DNA from 4 places in the Alteromonas naphthalenivorans genome. Region 1 is predicted to be linked to each of the others. Evidence: predicted binding sites of a transcription regulator. Region 1 holds the regulator's gene; each other region holds the start of a gene.
The links. The regulator sigma-54, encoded in region 1, starts transcription at its own class of promoters, with help from an activator protein. The targets are predictions, from matches to a motif close to GTTGGCACGNNNNTNGNNT.
Positions count from the first base shown of each region.

Region 1 (5,877 bases):
CTTCGTCATCATCTAAACCCGCCATACTCATCATGGAGTGCTCAGCGTCCTCACGAATAATATCTACCACGTCATCAATGGTAATTCGGCCGACTAAGCGGTGTTTCTCATCAACCACGGGGGCCGATAGCCAGTTATAGCGCTCGAATAAGCTCGCCACTTCATCATCTGGCATATGCACAGGAATCGCTTCAGACTCTTCATCCATCACATCAGACACTTTGGCTTCAGTCTCAGCGGTGAGTAATCGCGTTACCGGTACAATACCCACCAAATTATCGGTGCGGTTAACCACATAAAAGGTATCGGTATTTTCAGGTAATTCACCTTTGAGGCGAATATAACGAAGGACCACATCAATGGTGACATCAGGGCGAAGTGTAATGGTGTCGGTATTCATAATGAAACCGGCAGTTTCTTCGCCGTAAGACAATGCCTGTTCAGCACGTACCCTGTCTTGTGCATCCATAGAGTCTAGAATGTCCTGTAATACAGGCTCAGGCAGACTACTAAGGGTAACCGCTAAGTCATCGGTATCCATCTCTTCTAACGCGTCTACCACGTTAGCAGGCAGCATTTTGGTGATGATACCGTTACGTACGTCGTCAGAGAGTTCTTCTAAAATATCACCATGGAAATCACCATCGATAAGCTCCCACAACTCGTCACGAGTACGACTGGGGCTAGATTCTAGAATGTGTGCAACATCAGATGGGGGTAATTCAAGCAGAAGCTTACGTACAGAAACAAATTGGCCATTATTCAACGCGCCATTTAGTGCCCTTAGTTGGCTTTGTACGTATTTTGAGACCAGCGCTTCTGCCACTGCTTTCGCCTAAAAAATGGAATTTCAATAATGGTAGGATATCGCACTTGCCATGACGCTGTCATGACAAAAGCGCAGTAGGTACAGACAATTACGAGCCGTATGGTGAAATTATAGACGGCTTTTAGCAGAATTTCTCAGTCGTATTGGAAGCTGCATTATTCGTCTTCGTTGAAACGGCCTTCAATTAACGTTTCAATGGCGTTTAATGCCGCTTCGGCATCATTACCTTCAACCACAACGTTTACCTGTTCACCTTGGTGGCTTTCCAGCATCATTAAGCCCAGCACACTGTTAGCATCGGCTTTCTTATCGCCTTTCACCAACACGATTTTTGCGTCAAATTGATTGGCTAATTGAACCAACTGTGTGGCAGCGCGGGCGTGTAAGCCCAATTTATTGACTATGGTAAGTGTTTTTTCGATTGTCATTACTGATTTAACTCGCGGTGGCGAATTTGTACATCGGGATGCATTTCGCCAAAGGTTTTCGCTAACGATTGAGCAATAAATACTGAGCGGTGCTGACCGCCGGTACAACCAATCGCAATGGTGACATAACTACGGTTATTGCGTTCTAAGTGTGGCAGCCATGTAGTGATTAGGTTCTGAATTTGCCAAATAAATTTGGTTACAACAGGCTGGGAACCTAAAAATACTTCTACGGGGGCATCTAAACCAGTTAAGTGTTTTAAATCGGGTTCCCAATGCGGGTTGGGGAGAAAGCGGGCGTCAAATACATAGTCGGCGTCTTTGGGGATACCGTGCTTAAAGCCAAACGATTCAAACACCAATACTAGGCGAGAGCTTTTCTTGCCTAGAATTCGTTCGCGGATAAGCTCTGCGAGTTGATGAATAGTGAGTTTATCCGTATCAATGTACAAATCGGCGCGCTCAACAATAGGCGCAAGCAAGTCTGATTCGGCTTTTATCGATTCAGATAAAGATTTGTTGAGCTTAGCTAGCGGATGTAATCGGCGGGTTTCGCTGAAACGCTTCACCAGTACATCGTCACTCGCGTCGATGTACACAATGGTCATAGACCACGATGAGGGTAGGTAATCTAAGATCTCTACCAAGTCCGCTGGATTTTTGGGTAGGTTTCTTACATCGATACTTACCGCAACTTGGTCATATTCATCAACCACGGTATGGGTCAGAGTAGGGAGAAGGTTAACCGGAATATTATCTACGCAATAGTAACCTAAATCTTCAAGGGCACGTAGCGCAACTGATTTTCCTGAACCGGATCGACCACTGATAATAATCAGTTTCACCTGCATTTCTCCCTTTTAAAATATGGTGCAGTGCTTTTTTAGCTTAAAGCCGTAATGATGTCATCACTGGTGGAGGCCCGCCTAATGGCTTTCACCGTTTCTTTATCACTTAGCTTACCCGCCACGGTAGCGAGTGTTTGTAAGTGACCTTCTGTTTTCTCTTCTGGCACTAATAGGGCAAAGAATATATCTACGGGCTGATCGTCAAGCGCATCAAAATCGATGGCAGGGTTGCTGGTTACAATAATGGCGATAACGTGTTCTAAGCCCGGTAATCGACCGTGGGGCAGAGCAATACCATTGCCAATACCCGTACTCCCCATTCGTTCACGGGTTAGTAGACTATTTAATACACTAGCCTGATCGATGTCGGGATTATTTTTAGCAGCAATGTCGCTAATAATCTCTAGAATACGTTTTTTACTGTTACATTGAACCGCACACTCGGTGCGGTCCAAACTTACTATGGCTTGAATTTCCATACTAATATTTAGTGCTTTTTCAGCTTTTCCTTATGCTTGATAACTTGCCTGTCGAGTTTGTCGATCATGCTGTCTATCGCCGCATACATGTCTGTATTATGAGATGAAGCAAACACTTCTGCGCCGCTAAGGTGCATGGTGGCTTCGGCTTTTTGATTGAGTTTTTCGACGTTCAGGATGACATGCACATTAGATATGTGATCAAAGTGACGCTCTAGTTTGCTGAACTTAGTATCGACATAGCTACGCAAAGAATCAGTAATTTCGACATGATGACCGGTAAGGTTGATTTGCATATTTCGTCTTCCTTAAATTATCAAGGCCTTTAAATAAGGCTTTTGCGTTGGTTTGACGGCGGAATCGATAACGATTCCCGGTATTTTGCTATTGTTCGCCGGGCTACTTTAATGCCTTGTTCGGCCAACAATTGAGCAATCTTGCTATCGCTTAATGGCTTGCTGGGCGTTTCCGCTGCCACAAGCTTTTTAATTAGTGCGCGAATAGCGGTAGATGAACACTCACCACCAGATTCCGTTGCTACATGGCTAGAGAAGAAATATTTCAACTCGAAAATGCCACGAGGGGTATGCATATACTTTTGCGTGGTGACTCGTGAAATGGTGGATTCATGCATATCTACCATTTCTGCGACATCATTTAGCACCATTGGTTTCATCATTTCTGGGCCGTGCTCGAAAAAGCCCATTTGTTGCTGCACAATACAGTTTGCTACTTTCATCAAGGTGTCGTTTCTTGACTCAAGGCTTTTTATAAACCACTTGGCTTCTTGCATATGCGAGCGAATAAATTGCGAATCGCTGCTGTTTTTAGAGCGTCGGCTCATGGCAGCGTATTGTTGATTTACGCTTAATTTTGGCAAGCTGTCGGGATTAAGTTCTACTACCCAACGGCCATTCTTTTTGTTTACCGAAACATCAGGAATAACGTATTCGGGTTCTTTAGTAATTAATGCACTGCCAGGACGAGGATTCAACGTTTGCAATAAGCGCATGGCTTCGCGAAGTTGATCTTCTTTCAAACGGCTCTTGCGCATTAACGTACGGTAATCTTTGCTGCTCAGCAGGTCTGAGTACTCATTAATAAGCTGTCTGGCTTCGGTCAGCCATGGCGTATCGTCCGAGAACTGGCGAAGCTGCACGAGCAAACATTCTTGCGGTGTACGTGAACCTGAACCAATAGGGTCGAACATTTGAATACGTTTTAGTACACATTCAACTTCGTCCATTTCTACCAACTCTTCAACATCGTCAGAGTTTACCGATTCTAAAATCTGTTCAATGGGTACGTTAAGGTAACCAGATTCATCGATGGAGTCGATAATGGCGGTAGCAATGGCGCGGTCTGTATCTGAAAACGGGGTTAAACGCATCTGCCAAAGCAAATGGTCTTGAATATTGTCGGTGGTTTCACCCTGAAACAGTTGGTCGTCATCATTATTAGATGGGCCAGGAGCGGGGGCAGAAGAGGCCGAGTAATACTCATCCCATGTGCTGTCGATTGGCAACTCGTCGGGAAGGTCGTTCTTTTCAAGCGCGTCACCAGCTTCCAACGAATCGCTAGATGCAGTGGGAGCCGCTTCCACAGAAGGGTCGTCTCCATCCATGTTGTTTTTCTCAACCGGGTGGTCATCACCGCCTTCTTCAACTTCTAAAAGAGGGTTTGAGTCAAGTGCTTCCTGAATCTCTTGCTGCAGGTCGAGCGTAGACAACTGCAGCAGCTTGATTGCCTGCTGCAACTGCGGTGTCATGGTAAGTTGTTGACTGAACTTTAGCTGTAAAGATGGTTTCATCTACGTCTTATTTTTAAACTCTTGTTGTGAATATACCCGTGCTTAAAACTGAAAATGACAATTCGGTTACAGTAACTATAGCCTGAATTGTTCTCCTAGGTATACATCCCTTACTTTCTGATTACTTAAAACTTGTTCTGCCGTCCCTTGCGCGATGAGTTCGCCTTGGCTCACAATATACGCTTTCTCACACACATCCAGTGTTTCTCTTACGTTGTGATCGGTGATGAGGATTCCAATTCCTCTGTCACGAAGATGTTGAATGATCTTCTTTATATCATTAACCGATATAGGATCAACACCAGCAAATGGCTCATCAAGCAAAATAAATTGCGGATCGGCTGCTAATGCTCGTGCGATTTCTACTCGGCGGCGTTCACCACCGGATAAACTCATACCCGTACTATTACGTATATGGTTGATATTAAATTCATCAAGTAGCGCATCGGCTTCTTGTTCTTGTTCTGATGAACTTAACCCTTTACGGGTTTGCAAGATAGCCATGATGTTCTCAAACACCGTCAATTTTCTAAAAATAGAGGCTTCTTGCGGCAAATACCCAATACCGCGGCGAGCACGTTCGTGCATGGGCTCGTGAGTTAATTCGCTGTCATCAATACTGATTTTGCCCTTATCTAGGGGAACTAAGCCAACAATCATGTAGAAGGTAGTCGTTTTACCGGCACCATTAGGGCCGAGTAGTCCAACGATTTGCCCCGTCGATACTGATAAGCTTACATCGCGAACCACTTGACGTGCTTTATAAGCCTTTGCAAGGCTCTGTGCGCTCAACGTTGCCATGATTAGTTGTCGTCCGCCTTATCGTCTTCGTTATTCGATGACGCTTTACGTATTGCCTCAGGGGTAAATACGGTAGTGACTCTGCCACCTTCGCCGTCTTCGCCGCCTGTTGCAAGTAATTGTTCAGTGACCATGTCGAAGGTAATCTTATCACCTTGTACTTTACTGGTGTCTTGCTGTAGCTCAGCATTTCCTTGTAAAGAAATAGTTCGATTTACTACTTCATAGCGAATTTCGTTGGCCTTCGCTGTGACAGGAGCACCGTCTTCAAGTTTTTGCGAATAGCTGGCTGGTTTGCCGCGAGCCACGAATATCTCTCGTCCATCACCTTCGCTGGCAATCACTTCAACTTCATCGGCATTTATCACCAAAGAACCTTGAGTAATCCGTACATCATCTTTAAACAATGAGGTTTTGTTTTTACCGTCAACAAATTGCGATTTCGAGTCAACTTTAATCGGTTTATTAAAGTCGCTTTCAGCCGCTATAGCCGCAGTAGCAAATAGGCTAACAGCGAGGCTAGTCGCTAATGCTTTAGTGGCTAGGCGAATAAATGGTTTGTACATGGTCTATTAACTCGTATTCCTGGGTACGCAAATTAGCGTTAAACCCATTGCTGTTAATCACATATTGTAAGCCACGTATTTCCACGGGCTGATCAGATGTCATTTGCTTAGTGTAC
Region 1 is NC_015554.1:3,295,562-3,301,438, reverse strand. It holds gene mgtE (magnesium transporter) at 1-826, opposite strand, end outside; gene AMBT_RS14410 (HPr family phosphocarrier protein) at 985-1,257, opposite strand; gene rapZ (RNase adapter RapZ) at 1,257-2,102, opposite strand; gene ptsN (PTS IIA-like nitrogen regulatory protein PtsN) at 2,141-2,584, opposite strand; gene hpf (ribosome hibernation promoting factor) at 2,593-2,880, opposite strand; gene AMBT_RS14390 (RNA polymerase factor sigma-54) at 2,910-4,394, opposite strand; gene lptB (LPS export ABC transporter ATP-binding protein) at 4,470-5,195, opposite strand; gene lptA (lipopolysaccharide transport periplasmic protein LptA) at 5,198-5,761, opposite strand; gene lptC (LPS export ABC transporter periplasmic protein LptC) at 5,730-5,877, opposite strand, start outside.

Region 2 (5,877 bases), 1.9 Mb from region 1:
GCAACACAAACTACTACGCCAAAAACAGCGAAAGTGAATAGCGTAACCGAGCCTAGTCACCCAGTCACGGATCAGTTAAAAGAAACACTTCATTCGTCAGTAGATAAGCTGGCTGATAGTGCGGCCGTAGCTGAGGACAATATTCGTAACACGGCAAGTCGCTCTGCGGACAATATGTCTGAAAGAAAACGTTTAGCTGAGCAAAAATGGCAGTCGTCTGGTGTACGAAAGTATGCTATCGAGAACCCATTAGCCACTGCTGGTATGGCATTCGCAGCAGGTATGTTAGTGACTTCATTATTTCGCAAGAAATAAAGCATGAAACCTTTACCAGATTTTCGTAGTGCCACATACACGCTGAGCAGCGAAAATCCGTTTCGCCTGACTTCTCCGAGAAGTCAGGCGACATTTCGCATTCCTCAGCAAAGTACAACCGGCGAGACATCCGAGTCGTCGAATAACATTCCCCCAGACATTACTTTTGAAGAGGCGCTGGCTTCTTTTAAAACGCTTTACGCACAGAAAAAATATCAGGGCTTTGCATTAATCGACCTGATTAACGCTGAACTTCAACTCATTACCAAGTCGATTTTTGTCAGCATTTTTGGCGCACTTACCGCATTTGCATTAGGTGGTTTTTGCTGGATTTTGCTCAATTCATGCATCGGGTTAGCAATGCACCATGCTGGCATGCCTGCACTACTTATTATGGTTATATTGTTACTGGTTAATAGCATATTAAGTGTCGTTGCATTTATGCATGCACAGAGTGCATTTCGTTTTATTAATCTAAAGCGGCTTACCACATCAATGCAGTCTTTAACCAAGTAGCAGCAAACTCATTACGGGATTGCCGTCAATCAGCGTAAAACTAAGGAGCACTTATCATGAATATTTTTCTGAAAAAGAACTTAGAGGATATCAGGCAGTGCCAGCATAATTATTTAGCCCAAAAACATCATGCTGAAGAATCATTTGAAGAGGCTAAGCGAGATTGTCGTCTGCTTATGGGCAAACCTGAAGTATTATTGGGTATTGTTGCTGCTGGGGCTTACAAAGGTATAAATACTGACGCTCCAAAGAGCAAAAGAAATCAAGCTATTATGACTTTTGTGCGCACCACCGCACTTTCGTTCCTAAAATAATAGTCACTACAATTAATACTAGGAATTACCATGCGCTTACCAATAAAAATGAAAATAGCGGCTTTAGCATGCAGTTTATTTGTTACCGCTTGTACTACTACACCTGTCGCCTCGCCCACACCCTACAAATCTGCGGTCACTAAGGAGGGCTATGGGTATTCTAGCGTTCAACTAACCGACAATGAATACCGAGTATTATTTAAAGCTACAGATCGCACTCCAGCAGATATTATTCAGCAATTCGCATTACGCCGAGCCGCTGAACTCGCTAACAAACATAACTATGAATGGTTGGCTGTTATCAAAACCGACGTGGATAAAAAACCCGTTATGGCCAGAGCAGTCACCCACAATACAGATAAGCCCCAACCATTTGCAACTAATCAGCAATGTACCATGTCAGGATGTACCGAGGTGGCAGAACCTGCACCGGGTCAAGGGCAAAACACGGTGACGCAGACACAGATTAACGACATTTATTTCTCTGTTCTGGTAAGAATGAGCAATACCCAAAGTAGTTTGGGAAAGAACGCTATATCTGTTACAGAAATTCTCGCTGACCAAGTAGATAAGGTTAAGTAGGCGCGCTTCAAAAAAATTAATTTTTGATGAAATGACCGCCAAATGGCGGTCATTTTTGTTTACAACGCACATTGCTTTATTTAACTTTGCTCAGAATCTAAATGCAATGTGTTGGCTCGCTCTACCCAATCAAGATCTTTGGTTTGTTCATCCAAGGTCCCCTTGGCATCTTCTAAGAAGACTTTACAAAAGTACTCTACTGACTGAAACCTCTCTCGGTATTGTTTCAATTGCACTTCCATTTCATACATAGCGTTTGAAAACTCTGAATTGGATTTTGACAACTCATAATCACATTTTAGATACGCACATAACACGTCAGCGGCTTTAGCAAGCCGTACATGAATATCATCTTTATCTTGTTCTATTAATGGCTGGTAGCGCTTCTGTAGGGGCTCAGGCAAGGTTTGTATCAGCATTGCCTCAAACCTACGCTCGAGTTTTTTTATGGCTGCAGTGGTTTCAGGGTCGTGGTACTTTACAGGACTTGGAATATCACTCATACCAGCAATCTCGCTACCTTCATGGAAAATAGCCATGGCAGCGACTCGATCGGGATCAACCGCTTCGTTGAACACATCCGCCGCTATTGCACCTAACATGTGAGCGACCATAGAGGCTTCGTAGATGTGTGTAGACAACATCTCCTCTTGAAACTGTGCCATTAAAGGCCATCGTTTCACGTTTCTTGCCCGTTGCATCAAACCTATAAATGCGGAGTGAGTTTTCGCCATTTTGCGCCCTTTAAAATTACGATTGTTAGAAATTGATAGTAGCATTTGCAAATCGGGAATGCTGCCTTGCTTACTATGCCTCCCGCCATGTAAAAAGTGCAAATGCTCTGTAAACCTTGTTTAGCCAACGAATACATTATCGGTCAAAAGCAGTGGAATTTAATATAAAATAAATATAAATCATAGACTTAACATTAAGGCACGGAGTTCGCATTAATACCTATGTCAGTAACGGAGCAAAAAGAGGATTTAGCTATGTTAGGTTGGGCAATTACTTTTTTCATTATCGCCATTATTGCAGCAGTTTTTGGTTTTGGCGGCATCGCAGGTGCAGCAACAGGTATCGCACAATTTTTATTCTTTGTGTTTATCGCTTTACTAGTCATTTCACTAGTCGCGAATGCCTTACGCGGTCGGTCACCACGAGCATAGATTTACCACACATTTAGATATTTTTAGATACTTTTAGGAAACAGGAGAATGGACATGATCTCACAGAAATCATTATTGAAACTTTTAGCAGCTGGTACATTTGCACTTACACTTGCCGCATGCGGTGATAACAACGCAGAAGATGCAGGCGAAGAGCTAGACGAAATTGTAACAGATGCAGGCAACGCAGTAGAAGATGCTTGTGAAGATGTTAAAGAAGGCGCAGACGCCGAAGATAAAGACTGTTAATACACGCTTTATCACGAAAAAAGCTGATGGACATTGTCCATCAGCTTTTTTTTATACTTCTTTTTATACTTCTTCGCCGCCAAGCTCTCGCGCTAAATCGTCTAATTCTGATAGCGTTCTATCAAATTCATCTACCGCATACCGGTAAGATACCAACACGTGACGATCACTTCGTCCAAACTTCACGACAAGTGAATCAACATCCATGTGTTTAACCGTGTTGATAAAACGATATGCCGTCATCTCACTGGCAAAACCAAATTCAACTTGGCTTTTCATCTTAAGCAACCACCTCTGGATTGTTATCCAATACATTGACTATTCGTTCAAGTAAATGCGTTTCTTGGTCATCAACTTTCCCATGCGCAATCCAATCTTCTAACAACTGCGCTGGAGACAGGCTCTCACCCTTCTCTAGTTTCGCTGTCATCATGGCTAGCTGCACATTGGTTCGCATGCTGCTATCGCTCTCAGGGCTAGGTAAATCAGTAGCAGCTTCTAACGCCACCGTTAACCAATGACGACTTTGTTGAACAGGTGTAGGCTTAGACAGTGCGGACTTCCATCGCTTTTTAAGCATGTCAGCGTCATCATCACTGATGTTAGTAAAGTCTCCTGCTCGCAGGCTCTCACTTAACACCGAATTAGCCGATTGAGCACGCTGCTGTACTTTGCGAACCTGGCGCTGCTGAGCGCGTGTTTGCTGCTGCTTTTGAATACCGGTTATTTTCTTATCGAGTTTAGCACGCATTGCACCAGGCAACGCTTTCGCACGTGCTTCAATATCCTGTATTGAAGTAGCAATCGTCGATTCATCAGACTCCGAGTCAATGCCATTTAATAGAGTAAAAAGGGTATTAAAGGTTTCATCAAATGCTGATGACTGCGCCTTACGTTGTTCTTTTAAGCGTCCGAATAATGCATCGTTTGCTAAGCGAAACTCACGCCACAATCGGCTTTCATCACGCTTACCGGCATGGCCTATGGCTTTCCAACTGTGTTGAAGCTGCTGCGCTGTTTCAGTGGCGCTAGCAATATCTTCCTCTGCTAACAGCGCTGATGCTTGCGCAACGAGTTGCTGCTTCGCTTTTTTATTCATCGCATGCCACTGGTTCACTTTGGTTTGCAGCGGGCTGATGGTTTTGTTCCACCGTTGCTTTAACGACTCGTATTCACGCTTTTCAACCTGACCACACTCATGCCACTGCTTAACGGTTCTATCGTACAGTTTAGCCAGCACCGCTTCGTCCTGTGACAAATCGATGGCAGCAACTTGTTCAATTAATGAGTGAAGAGCTTTGAGCGCTTTCTCTCGTTCAGCATCCAATGCAGCGTAATGCTCGCGACAAGGCTGAAACGCAAGTTCTAAAGCGGCGTCGAAAGCATTCTGAAGCGCGTCATCGTCGCTGCCAGCGCCTAACGAAAGCCACTGCTGACGAAGATAACGAATGGCTTCACCACGCTGTTTTATATCTTCGACGGGAGTTGAAGCTAATGTCTGCGCTTCCTCTACCAGTGCAGGTTTTCTAGGGGCCGCGATATAATCTTGCCAGCCTTCAAGGTGAGCAATATCTTCGGCAGTTTTCTCAAAACGCTTAGCCAATTGTTTCTTAACACTCTCAGGCATAGATTCAAAGCTTGCAGATAACTTTTCAAACTTAGTAATAGCCCCGCGGTACTTACCTTGGGCGATTAAGTTATCTATCACACTGATTTGCTTTCTGCACTGACGAAGCGCCTGGTCTACTTCTGCTTTTTTAGCTTGTTTTTTCTGACTGAAAACACGGGAAGCTGCATGCCAGCGCTTATTAAGGGCGCTTGGTACTGAAATAAGTTCATTGCGTAAGTCGTGATACTTTTCACTTAACGCTTTAAATTCGGCTTCGATTGATTCTGGGGCTTTATGGCTAACGTCATCATTTTGATCGGTGCCATTTTGAACAGCGTCTCCTTCAACAGATACACTTTCAGTTGCATCAGTGTTTACAGCTTTGGCCGCTTCAGCAGTTTGTTCTGTTAGCCCGTTCTCTTTATCCTCTTGTCCATTTGTTGCTGGTTCAGAAGGCGTACTTGTCGCCTGTTGTTGCTTAGCTTCTTCTGCAAGGGACTCTTCCGCAAGAGATTCTACTTGAGACAAACAAATCAGAAGCTTTTGACCGTACTGCTGTTGCATGGAAAAGGCTTCTAAACTATTGTTTAATGAAGCGATTCCAGTACGAACTTCGTCAAGCAATTTAGTGCTTCCACCTAATGAAGCCATGTGATCTGCGCTTACTTCTAACGCGCGTACCGACTCATTCACTACCGCTACATCAGCAAGGGTCGCCTCACACAAGCGCTCACCATACAGCCAATTAACTTGTGTAGTGGCATGCGATAAATGCTGCTTACAAAGGGCTTCAATCTCGGCTTTTTCTTCTGCCGCTTTTTGCGATTCCCACTCAGGGCGAATACGCGATAAGTGACGTGATACCTTTTCGCTAATGCGTGCGAGTTTAGCGTCCACCGCCGTCTTATCGTCTGAACTCAATATCGATGAATCTGTCATTAAGTCATTATATTCACTTAACAATTCGGCTTGTCGCTTGTCAATATCTTCAACATCTGATTTATCAACCAGCGCTTGATATTTAGACAAACACAGAGTAACGCGTCGCATTAATTCAATAGGCTTTTCGGCTTGCGCTTTCAATACTTGAAGCTTTGTAGCTATAGCCGCGTGAATAGCATTATCT
Region 2 is NC_015554.1:1,358,084-1,363,960, reverse strand. It holds gene AMBT_RS05850 (hypothetical protein) at 1-315, shown strand, start outside; gene AMBT_RS05845 (hypothetical protein) at 319-831, shown strand; gene AMBT_RS05840 (hypothetical protein) at 888-1,145, shown strand; gene AMBT_RS05835 (CC0125/CC1285 family lipoprotein) at 1,176-1,727, shown strand; gene yfbR (5'-deoxynucleotidase) at 1,808-2,461, opposite strand; gene AMBT_RS05825 (DUF1328 domain-containing protein) at 2,717-2,893, shown strand; gene AMBT_RS05820 (hypothetical protein) at 2,948-3,142, shown strand; gene AMBT_RS05815 (hypothetical protein) at 3,206-3,421, opposite strand; gene AMBT_RS05810 (DUF349 domain-containing protein) at 3,423-5,877, opposite strand, start outside.
Region 2: the regulator sigma-54 is predicted to act here: its motif matches at 2,657-2,675, upstream of AMBT_RS05825 (DUF1328 domain-containing protein).

Region 3 (5,877 bases), 2.3 Mb from region 1:
TTTGGTCCGTAGACATTATGCGGTATTAGCAGTCGTTTCCAACTGTTATCCCCCTCGCAAAGGCAAGTTCCCAAGCATTACTCACCCGTCCGCCACTCGACATCATCTAGCAAGCTAGATATGTTTCCGTTCGACTTGCATGTGTTAGGCCTGCCGCCAGCGTTCAATCTGAGCCATGATCAAACTCTTCAATTAAATATATCGAATATGAATCGTCGTTGTGTGACACTCTTAATGAGTGCCCACACAGATTGTCTTGTTATAAATTGTTAAAGAACTATCGTGCAAAAATCATAATGCGAAGCATTCTGTTTTTGCGCAAGGAGGACTAACACTACATATAGTTGCTTAGACTTCCTCACCTCACCCGAACGGCCGTTGCCTTTTCGATGAGCGCTTCTCTTCGAAGCGGATGCGCATTCTACGCGTTTCGTTTTCAGTGTCAACGTTTTTCGTAAATTTCTTTTCGAACCGTTGTTAACCCCAAAGAGTTAATGAAAACTGCTTTTCCAGTGTTGTTACCAACTCCTTGAAGCGAGGCGCGCATTCTACGCGTTTCGGTTTTCATGTCAACACTTTCAGAAAATTAATTTCAAAAGCATTTCGTTGTAAACCTCGCCAGCACTGCCTTTCAAGCTGTAGTGACTTGCTTGGCCAGTGTAAGTTATTTTACTTTCCTGTCGAAGCGGATGCGCATTCTAGAGATTTCTGAGGCAAGGTCAACCTCTTTTTAATAATTCATAAAAAAAGCGACCTAGAAGGTCGCTTTTTAGTCGTTTGGTATATTAATACAACTAACTCATCACTATTAATGACTGAGAGGCGTGTTTTTACACTTTATTAGACGACTCTTCGTCTTGCTGCCCTTCGCTACTATCAACAGTATCGGTCGTACTATTAGCATCAGCATCAAAGTCTGCATCTTCTTCTTGCTCACCTACTACGTCGTTCAACGTAACTTTATCGACGGTTCTAAATGTATTGATTGGGCCAGCAAGCGCGTAAAGAGAAAACACAATAAAGAGTACTAAAGCAGGCTCTGTTGCTACCACCACAAATATAAGTAGCACAATAAGCAGCCCTACGAAAGGAACCTTCCCATGCCAATTCAATTCTTTGAAAGAATTGTATTTGAAGTTACTCACCATTAGTAGGCCAGCGAAACCAGTAACTAATGCCACTACAATTCCGTAGTCTGTACCTACAGCATCATATTCAACGCCTACCCAGACTAAGCCAGCAACTACTGCTGCTGCAGCTGGGCTAGCCAAGCCTTGGAAGAAGCGTTTATCGGCAATACCAACCTGCGTATTAAATCGTGCTAAACGTAAAGCGGCACCTGCCACATAAACAAAGGCTGCTAACCAACCGAATTTACCGAGCTCAGTTAAGCCCCAGTTGTATGCGACTAACGCTGGCGCCATACCAAATGAAACCATATCGGCCATTGAGTCATATTCAGCACCGAAATCGCTTTGCGTATTCGTCATACGCGCAACCCGGCCATCTAATCCATCAAAAACCATAGCAACAAATATAGCTACAGCTGCTGCTTCAAATCTTCCTGTCATCGAAGACACTACTGCAAAAAAGCCTGAAAATAGACCTGCAGTGGTTAGTAGATTGGGAAGAAGATAAATCCCTTTTCGCTTTTGTTCAGACATAAGTCCTCATATATACATAAATAACTAATTCAATTATTTCATAGTTCATTGCTGGCGCATAGATAACATTCTTAGTCAGTCTTTAACCGCAACTGATATGTAGGTATTTAACCATATACGTAACGTCGCTCCCCGTTTAGTTATCATATACGCATCATGTTGAAGTTCACGATGTCTACTCTGCCTGTAAAAAGTAGAGCTAAATATCGTACGAACTACACCTTTATATATTTAAAGAAGGTCTAGTTATAATGCGTTTACTTAATGTATCAATACTTACCGCGGGCTTTATTGGTTTAACCCTATTGCCACTTTCCGCTGCTGAAGCAGGTTCTAACAAATGGCATAATTCCGACTACTCAGGGTGCAGCTCAAATAATAGCTCATCTAACAACGATTTATGCGAATCTGCTTTAGGCGAGAATATCTATGACCTCGTTGATGATGGCGTACAATCAGGAACAGATCCTCTCAATAGCACCATTTCGGTTAACGGGGTAAACATTTCTGTCTCCGCTTGGTCCGACACCTACGGTAAAAACGATGACCTTGTTGTAGATGCGAAGTTAGAAAAAATCTCTGACTACTATGGGTACGGTGTAACAAATGATGATTGGGAAACTTACTATAACCCTGATCACGCTATAGACAATGTAAATAAAGTAAACGGTAACGTCACAGACTTCGATTTCGTTTTGTTGTCATTCGACCAGGCCGTTTCAGTAACAGGCGCAAGCTTTTCCTGGCTATACAGCAACAGCGACTCACAAGTATCTGTGGCCGCACTTGATTCCATTTCAGGTTTAACCTCAGGCAGTCAAACCTGGAGCGATATTGTTGCAGATGCACTGACAACTGCCTCTTATGATATAGAAAATTGTGACTATGTAGAACATAGGGCAGATTTCGATATTTCAGACACTTCCCAGTATTGGTTAATCGGTGCTTATAATACAGTTTTTGAAAATATCGGAGGTTATATTGGAAATGATGCCTTTAAGCTTTCATCAGTTGGATTTTCTGTAGCAAATGATAGTCCACCGGCCCCCTCAGCTGAAGTGAGTGAGCCAACCACGTTAGGCTTATTGCTCGCAGGTGTTTTTCTTGTTGCTTGGCGTAGAAAACAGCTTTGAATGGCGCTTACGTAAGAAGTGCTACTTTAGTTTAAAACTGACAGGTATTACCTGTCAGTTTTTTTTACTACCATTAAAACAACATCATAAAATTACAACAAAATCAACAATATAATAAATGGCACACTAAATGCTTACTAATTATCATTATGGTGAATATTAGTGGTAATGAAACATATGAAAGGCTTAACAAGTTTTGCGTTTAGCGTAGCTGTATTATTGACCGGAAACGTTCTGGCTGATGATAGTCTCAGTGAAGCAACCTATTCTCTTTTTGAAAATGGAATTACTCAAACTTTAACTCCATCTGCCTCACATGGTTCTTTGATTAACATTGACGGAACAGATGTTTATGTCGGTATTACAGCATGGTCGGACACAGGGAACTTAAGCAGTTCTTCGTCTAAAGATACAAAATTAGACCAAGGCGACATCAAAGGCTGGAGCTCTTACGGCAACGTCGGTTATGGCATCTTGAATGGCGATTATTCGTGGGGTGGAGATAGTCATTCGGCTGATAATTACAATGATGACGGTAAAGATGATTTCGATATGTTTTTACTGAGTTTTAGTGAAGACGTGACTCTTCAGGGATCATCATTTTCTTGGGTAAATGGAAATAATGGAACCAAAGAGGTGACTGTTGCGGGGTTAAGTGACATTAATTCGTTTAGCGATAGCGTAGAGTCAACATGGGCTAGTGTTTCAAGTTCTATTGTTGCGGGTACACTCGGTCACTTTGGTATAGGCAGTAGAGACAGTTCAACAAATTTGTATGAATCTAAATTTACGACGTTAACGAATTCTGCAAAATACTGGTTAGTCGGTGCATATAATACTGTTTTTGATGATAGTTCAAGCACTTATCACGGAGTAGGCTTTAAGCTTTCTTCACTTGACCTAGCGATTCAAAAATCTACAACGCCTCCACCGGCTCCAACACCGGTTAGCGAGCCAGGTGCACTTGCGCTGATGAGTATAGGACTTGGCCTTTTAGCTTACCGCCGTAAGCGTCGCGTTTAATTGTTTTAATACGCAGGGAAAACACGTATCTTTATAAGGTGGCTTAGGCCACCTTTTTTTATGCTATTTTTAAGCTTGTAGCTGGGTAATATTTTAAGGTAATTATGGATTTGGTTAATAATAAAAAAGGTTTTTTCAAGCGAGCACTTGTCACGGCTATCGCGACCTCAATTTTTGCTTTCAATAGTTTCGCAACAACTTCTGAAGATTATGAAAAAGCACTCTCAGCTTTTAACGAGACAGCTTACGATGAAGCCTATATACACCTAAAAAACAGCTTACAAAAAGATCCCGAAAACCTTGCTGCAAAAATGTTGATGGGTGAAATTTTACTTATTAACGGTTATTTAAACGCAGCTGAATTGGAATTTGTAGAGGCGCTAGAAATGGGCGCCGATATAAATTTATTGGCTGAGTTGCTGGGCAACACTTGGCTGTTCATGAACAAGTATCAAAGCATCGTCGATTTCACCGATGTGGACAAGTTATCTGGTGACGCTGAGCGGGAGTGGTTACTGATAAGAGCTACCGCGTGCGTTCGATTAGAAGATAGTGAATGTGCGCTTAAAGATTACAATACGATTGTGGCCTCTTCACCTAATTTTGTGCCAGCGATAAACGGGCTAGCCTCTATTGCTTTGCAAAACGAAGAGTTAGTTGAAGCCAACCAACTTATACAGAACGCGATTTCCATCGAGCCAGAAAACGCTATTTCATGGAGATTAAAAGGACAATTAGCTTACCGTCAAGGCGATAAAGATGCCGCTACTGCCAATTTACAAAAAGCGCTCACGTTTAACCGAAACGACCCTATTGCGCTTCGTAATTTAGTTGATCTTTATTTAGAAGCGAAAGACTACGATACGGCAAAATTGTTTGTTGATGAGATTATTGAAGATACACCAAACGATCCTTTAGCTATCCTGTTGAACAGCTGGTTGCAAAGTAGAGATAACAAAGAGGCCATTGATAATAAAAAGCTAAAAGAGCTAAATGACTTTATGGCGCAACTGGATCCAGAGTTAATTACCTCTCAACCTATGTTGCTTTATATCAGTGGTTTAACTAATTTTTTCAATAACAACATGGAAACTGCGGCTAAAGATTTTTCCGCTTATCTGCAAAAAGAGCCCGAAGATTTGCAAGCAGTACTAATGCTCAGTCAAGTTTATATGGCTACCCAGCAAGACAAACAAGCACTGCTACTTCTAGAACGCTATCAAGAACCTTTAATGGAAAACCCCGACTCTGCACTTATGTTGGGTGATCTTTTCATTCGTCAAAAAAAGTCATTTAAAGCTGAACGACTGCTTCGAAATTTGGAAGAAAAATATCCTGATGAAGGAAAACTTCAACTATTCAAAATTAAGTTGATGGCGGCTAGAGGCAAACAAGAGCAAGCCTTGTCTATTCTTCAAGAGAACCTACCAAAATACACACAAAATGCCGGTTTCCTATTTACTTATTCGTTAATGAATTTGCAAGCAGAGCGTTTTGAACCAGCCCTTGAAGGGGCTAACTTGCTAAACAAGCTATTCCCTGATGAAGCCGAGGTTTATAATTTAAAAGCCGGTATTCTTATTAGGCAGGGGCAACTAGAAGCGGCAAAAGAAAATATCGAAAAAGCACTCGAGCAAAACCCCACCCTCTTTCCTGCAAAGTTTAATTTAGCAGCTACAGAAAGTCGGTTGGGTAATGTTGATGAATCAAACGTGCTGGTAGAAGAGTTACTTATCCTATCGCCACAGCACAGTGAAACCCTAATGTTGAAAGCGTTCAACATGACTAAACAGGGCTATGTAGAACCAGCGAAACAGATTTATCTCGATGTACTTACCTTAGACCCATCGAATGTGGGTTCAAGAGAAAGACTGTCATCCTTGTATCAACAGCAAGGTGATACAAAAAATGCGTTGTATCACTTAGATCTATTGTTAAAGGATAACTTCGATAACGCAGAGTACTTACTTCGAAAAGCATCGCTACTCATAAACTCAAAGCAGCTTACTGAAGCAGAAAAAACGCTCAATATTGTTCGAAACTTTATTAACGACAAC
Region 3 is NC_015554.1:1,036,285-1,042,161, reverse strand. It holds rRNA gene AMBT_RS04460 (16S ribosomal RNA) at 1-195, opposite strand, end outside; gene pssA (CDP-diacylglycerol--serine O-phosphatidyltransferase) at 831-1,664, opposite strand; gene xdp1 (exosortase-dependent surface protein XDP1) at 1,916-2,797, shown strand; gene xdp1 (exosortase-dependent surface protein XDP1) at 2,966-3,820, shown strand; gene prsT (XrtA/PEP-CTERM system TPR-repeat protein PrsT) at 3,925-5,877, shown strand, end outside.
Region 3: the regulator sigma-54 is predicted to act here: its motif matches at 2,915-2,933, upstream of xdp1 (exosortase-dependent surface protein XDP1).

Region 4 (5,877 bases), 1.5 Mb from region 1:
AGCGCGGTGCATTCATTCACTTCTTGGTCGATAACAAACACGCCCCATTTACGCATTTGTATGCCTAGATTATCACTGCTAGTAATACGAATAACCGGCGCAGCCAGTACCATTCCAATTAACACAGGTAGCAACCACATAAATAACGATGGTGTGTAATAAAATGTAGTCACACCCCAAATTACGGCTAAACAACTCATAATTTGAGTATGCTTAAAGGCCACACTCCAAGGTACTTTTTTACCTTCACGTTCTTGTGCTTCCCATTTAACAGAATGACCAACAAAAACACTGATCACAAAGAAGCTATGATAAAACATCATTAACGGTGCAATAAGAATGGCCATTGTAATTTCTAATGCAGAACTTTTCAGTAACGAAAAGGTGCCACCAAACTCTTCTCTGCGTTTGATAAGCGCCAATACTATCCCTAGTACTTTAGGTAAAAATAACAACGCAGCTGTACCCCACATTGTGACCATCATCATATCTTGACGGGCTACCTGCCAGCTTGGGAATAACTGATATTCAGAGGTAAAGAAATCTGGAACAGACGTAGCACGGATGAGTGCATCAGCTGTACCTAGCGCTAGCATACAAAACAGTATTAGTGATGAAATATAGGCAAACGCACCAAATAAGAAGTGAAGACGGTTAGCCGCTTTCAGGCCTTTCACGTTCAGCAAACCTAAATGCTGAATGTTACCTTGTACCCAACGACGATCACGAATAGCGTAATCGACAACGTTGCTAGGGACTTCTTCATAGCTGCCCGTGGTATCGGTCAGTAAATAGGCCTGCCAGCCTGCACGGCGAAGTAGCGCAGCTTCAACAAAGTCATGACTTAAAATTTCACCACCAAACGGGGCGCTGCCTTCTAATTTAGGTAAACCACAATGCTGCATAAAGGGCGCAATGCGAATAATCGCGTTATGACCCCAATAGTTGGCGCTATCGGTTTGCCAAAATGACAAACCTGTTGCCAGCATTGGGCTGTAAAGGTGCGCAGCAAATTGTACAAAGCGGCCAAAGAAGGTATTTTGACGTACCGGCATAGGGATAGTTTGTACTAATGCGGTATCTGGGTTTTGTTCAATACGGCGGGCTAAATCTAACATTCGCTCGCCAGTCATAATACTATCGGCATCTAATACAATCATAGATTCGTAGTTCGCGCCCCAGCGTTCGCAAAATTCTTTTAAGTTACCCACTTTGCGATGAAGGTTCTTTTCCCGGCGACGATAAAATACCTGCGACGCGTAGCTGCCTAAACGCTTGGTCATACGTTGCCACGCGCGAAGCTCGGCATCTGCTTTGTTTTGATCCCGTGTGTCACTTAGCATATAAAAATCGAAATGATCAGCTTGTGGCGTATTCATTAACTCACGGACACACGCTTCAAAACCCACCATAATTCGGCGCGTATCTTCATTGTATACAGGCATTACCACCGCATGGCGCTGAGTTAACTGTGTGGCTTCATCAGGCTTACTTTGCTTTTTACGTAAGCTTAAAGGGTCAATATTAAACAGTTGTAGTACAAAACCGATAATACCGGTCCAAAAGGCCATACACAGCCAAGCGAACAACATTAGGCCTAATCCAAGCTGGGCCATCTCAAGTTTAGTTAACCCATTAGGAAGAAAAATTTCATAAAGGCTCCAACCGGCCAAAGCCGTACTCGGAAGCACTAACATTGCCATTATAAATAAGCGCATGTGCTCTCCTGTCGTGATGAATCGATCACGCTTTGTTGAGGATTTAGGGGAAATGGAAGCATTACTTGGGTTGATAGACATAATTCCAAACCTCACTGATACGTTTGCCATCTAGCTCGATATAAGCACGCATATCTACCGTGCTTTTGTCTTTGGGCATAAGAAGAAAAGTGGCGCGCCATTCTTTACCTTCATTAACGGGGTAAAGGCGCTGCTGAGAAATTGCACCATTGCTACCTTGCACAATAAGCTTGGTAGTGTCTGGGTTGAAGCTTGTAGCCGTATTTTCATTAGCTGACAATTCAGGTGCTGCCAGTTCCGGCGATGAGAAGTCAGGAGAAGAGAAATCAACAATAAAGCGGCGCTGAGCCTGCTTTGTTTCATCTTTCACTTTCTCGCCAGGTAACGACGGTTTACTTTGGCGTGTACGAATAACGGTTGCTAACTCGCTAACAACGGGGTTTCGTTCTACTGTTTTTAAGGTATACGCAAAATAACGAGATTCACCGCTAAGTAATGGCGCTTCAGGCACCCAGTACGCCACAATATTGTCGTGCGTCTCTGAGTTAGTCGGTATTTCTACCACCTCTAAGCGACCTTTCTCGAACCCTTCGGTGGGCGTTACCCAAAGGCCTGGGCGAATATGATAGTTTGCTTCACCATCTAAGTAGTTACCCCACTCACCATCTCGCTGTAACATGCCAAAACCTTTTGGCGCGCTGTCACTTAACGAAGTAATTTGTAGTTTTGCTGGGTTAGTCAATGGACGCCAAATCTCTTCATCTGCATGTGTCACCATTAACACACCGTCGCTGTCATGTACTTCAGGGCGATAGTCGTCTGAGCGCTTTTCACTGTTTTCGCCATAAAGAAACATGCTGGTAAAAGGGGCGACACCTAGCTTTTCTACATCTTCGCGGGCAAACAACCAGCTTTTCACATCTACTTGTGTATCTATGCCCGGCTCAATGACAAACTTGTACGCACCGGCCACTGACGGACTTTCCAGTCGAGCATAAATCGTAATAGGCTGGCCTTCTTTAGGCTCAATAAGCCAAAATTCAGTAAAGTGAGGAAATTCTTCCCCTTTCGTTAGGGCAGTATCAATGGCAAGCCCTCGAGCAGAAATACCATATACTTGGTTCTTACCCACTAGACGAAAATAAGAGGCCCCTAAAAATACGGCAAACTCATCTTTATAGGCTTCATTTTTCAATGGGTAATGAACCCGAAAGCCTGCAAACCCCGTTTTATCGTTAGTCAGTCCTGCTAACCGCACAGCTTTGTCGTCATAGCGGAACATGTCACTAGAAAAGGGAATACGCTGAGCGCTATTAGATTCATCGATAGTGTGAACTGTCACGGGTAGCTCATAAAGAAAGCCAGGATGAAAAAACTGCACTTCGTAGTCGTTCTCGCCATTCCACAGGCTTTTTTCAGGATTAAAGCGGATAGCCCGATAGGTTTGATAATCAATTGATTTTAACCCGTCATCGAGACCATGATCGTTTTGCTCATAGCTTTCCTCGGCAGACGCTTTTGCGGTGTCGATAACAGATTGAAGAATAGGGGATGCATCACGAGGTTCGTTGCTATTACTCACCCCTTCGGCATTAATCACTGGCGTGACTAATAATGACAACGCACTGGTAATCACAACCGCAACGCGAGAGAAAAGTGACCTGGAGCGTCGCTTAGTTACTTTGCTGACGCTCTTCACGCCATCAAAGCGGCCTTGTTTAAACTCTTGGTGCATGTCGTAATCTCCGTGAAGTAGGGCTATGCCAAAACGCGTTCAAAAAAGCCACCAGCTAACTCCGTAGATGAATGCCCAAAGGTGCTTTTTTGATAGGAACCTCGCTTACCCATAAAGGAAGAAGAACTGGGTAGCGAATTAACCGCGCTTGAACTCATTAAGAGCAGTTGCAAAGAATGATCCAACTTATCTAAGAGTGGTTGAATAACCATCAAACGTCATCTTTTCAAACATTTACAAAGGTACTTTTTGAATTTAAGCGCCATCTTTCACTGTGTAAAAACGTACCAGTCATTAGACGAAAGGATATAGTGTTGTTTTTTAGATACACATTTAGCAGATTTTGTTGTTCAGATAATCAACGCTATTTAATAAATCTATTTCGGAGATAAAAAGCAGCTTTAGGTAAAAACCGCTATCTTTCTGTATGTTAAAGAAAAATCGTCTATTTAACCATCAACTCACATCGTGATTGGCAAACCCTTTGCAAAACTAACTTCAGATTTAACGATGGAATTCGCGATACTTGTTTGCACATCACGATGCACAGGGTCGCAAAATTTGAAGCGCAGGTATTTTTTCTTTCTGCGATAAATAGGAGTTTTTTCAAATGCGCAAAGCAATCACTTTACTTACAGCACTTACCGCTACCGCAGCCTCTGTTGCTTCTTTTGCAACGTTAGCCGAGTCTCCAGACTGGCGTTATGTAGAAGGTGGCTATAGCAAGATGGATTTTGACGATAACGAATCGTTCGAACCCGATGGTTTCGTACTAAGCAGCAAATATCTATTAAACAGCAACATTTACTTAAACGGTGAATACAGCAACTTTGAAGAAGGCAGCTTCGATTTCGACATGCTAACCCTAGGTGCTGGTTACAGAATGCCACTTAACGCCACTACCGATGCATATTTCGGCGCCAACTTTGAGCGTATCGATGGCGATTTCGATGATGAGACGGGCTACAGTGTGAATGCTGGTGTTCGTTCTATGGTGACTGAGCAGGTTGAGCTTCTAGGCGAAGTAGGCTACTACGACGTTGAAGATGGCGATGCCACGTTCAAAGTAGGCGCAAACTATTACGTCACTCCTCAATGGGCTGTGGGTGCTAACTACAAGCTTATGGATGACTTAGACGTCATGCAGGTAACTGCACGCTACAGTTTCTAAACCTTTCTCGTTTTGGGATGCTCTCCTGATGAAAGGTAGCCGGGTCACTCGCCCGGCTTTTTTTATTCTTCAATTTACGTACAAGCTCTGTTTTAAGCAGCAGGTATACCTACTCTTCTTCAGCAGACTCACTTTGGGATGTCACATCGCCTTTTGGTCTGATATCCACGCTCTCGTGAAGCTCTGAATACACTAGCACGGCCTCACCACTTTTAAGCGCATCTAATACCTGTGTCACTTTGGTTTCCATAGTGACGTCTTCAGCGCCGTATTCTGTGCCTTCTCGCAGCACAAATGCTTCCACTAAACTATGTAGGGTTTCGGTATCAACCGCGTCGATTGGAATTATCATCTCTGCCTCCAGAAAAAAGTGAGCTCACGCTAACGATTAAGCATGAGATAAAGCCAGCTAACGTGCAAACAAGATAGGAAACTTACACGTAGGGCGTGGTGGGGTTAATGGGCAGTACATCGCTAACGTACCTTTTTACCCTTTCATGAAGCCACACTTTAGGGCTAAACACCGAACCTTGCATAAAGCCAACATGGCCACCACGCTCACTGAGTTCAAGGGTAACATTGCGTGCTAATTCTTCTTCTTTAGGCACCACTAAATGGTTCATAAAGGGGTCATCAATACTGTGTAATACAAGCGTAGAGCAATGAATAGCGCTCAAGAAGTGGTACGCACTGCACTTCTCGTAATAGTCGTTCGCGTCTTCGAAACCATGCAAGGGCGCTGTGACTTTTTCATCAAATTGCGCAAAACTGGTAATGCCATCAACATCATCACTCGTTAATTGGATAAGTTTACGATAGTCGATAAACGACATTTTCTTTCGTAGTGTGGTTTTTATGCTGTTTAAGAGGTATTTCTGATACACCCGCGAGAAACCGTGGTTAATTGATTTGGCACACTCAGACAGCTTCAACGGTGACGATATAGCAATAGCCGCATTCAGCCATTTTTGCGCGGGGTTCTCACCAAGCAGCTTTAACAGCATGTTACCACCAAGCGAAAAGCCCACAGCAACTTTAGGGAGTTGGGGGAATTTTTGGTTTAGCCAATCAAGAAAAAAGCTCGGATCGCCAGTCTCGCCAGAATGGTAGCCTCTTGGCTTTAGGTTCGGAACACCGCTACAGCCACGATAGTGCATCATCACCACTTGCCAGCCATTTACCGATAAATTGGCCATCATATCATTGGCGTAATGTGAACGAATGCTGCCTTC
Region 4 is NC_015554.1:4,807,835-4,813,711, forward strand. It holds gene mdoH (glucans biosynthesis glucosyltransferase MdoH) at 1-1,718, opposite strand, end outside; gene AMBT_RS21025 (OpgD/OpgG family glucan biosynthesis protein) at 1,780-3,474, opposite strand; gene AMBT_RS21035 (outer membrane beta-barrel protein) at 4,085-4,645, shown strand; gene AMBT_RS21040 (YheU family protein) at 4,755-4,997, opposite strand; gene AMBT_RS21045 (hydrolase) at 5,080-5,877, opposite strand, start outside.
Region 4: the regulator sigma-54 is predicted to act here: its motif matches at 3,642-3,660, upstream of AMBT_RS21025 (OpgD/OpgG family glucan biosynthesis protein).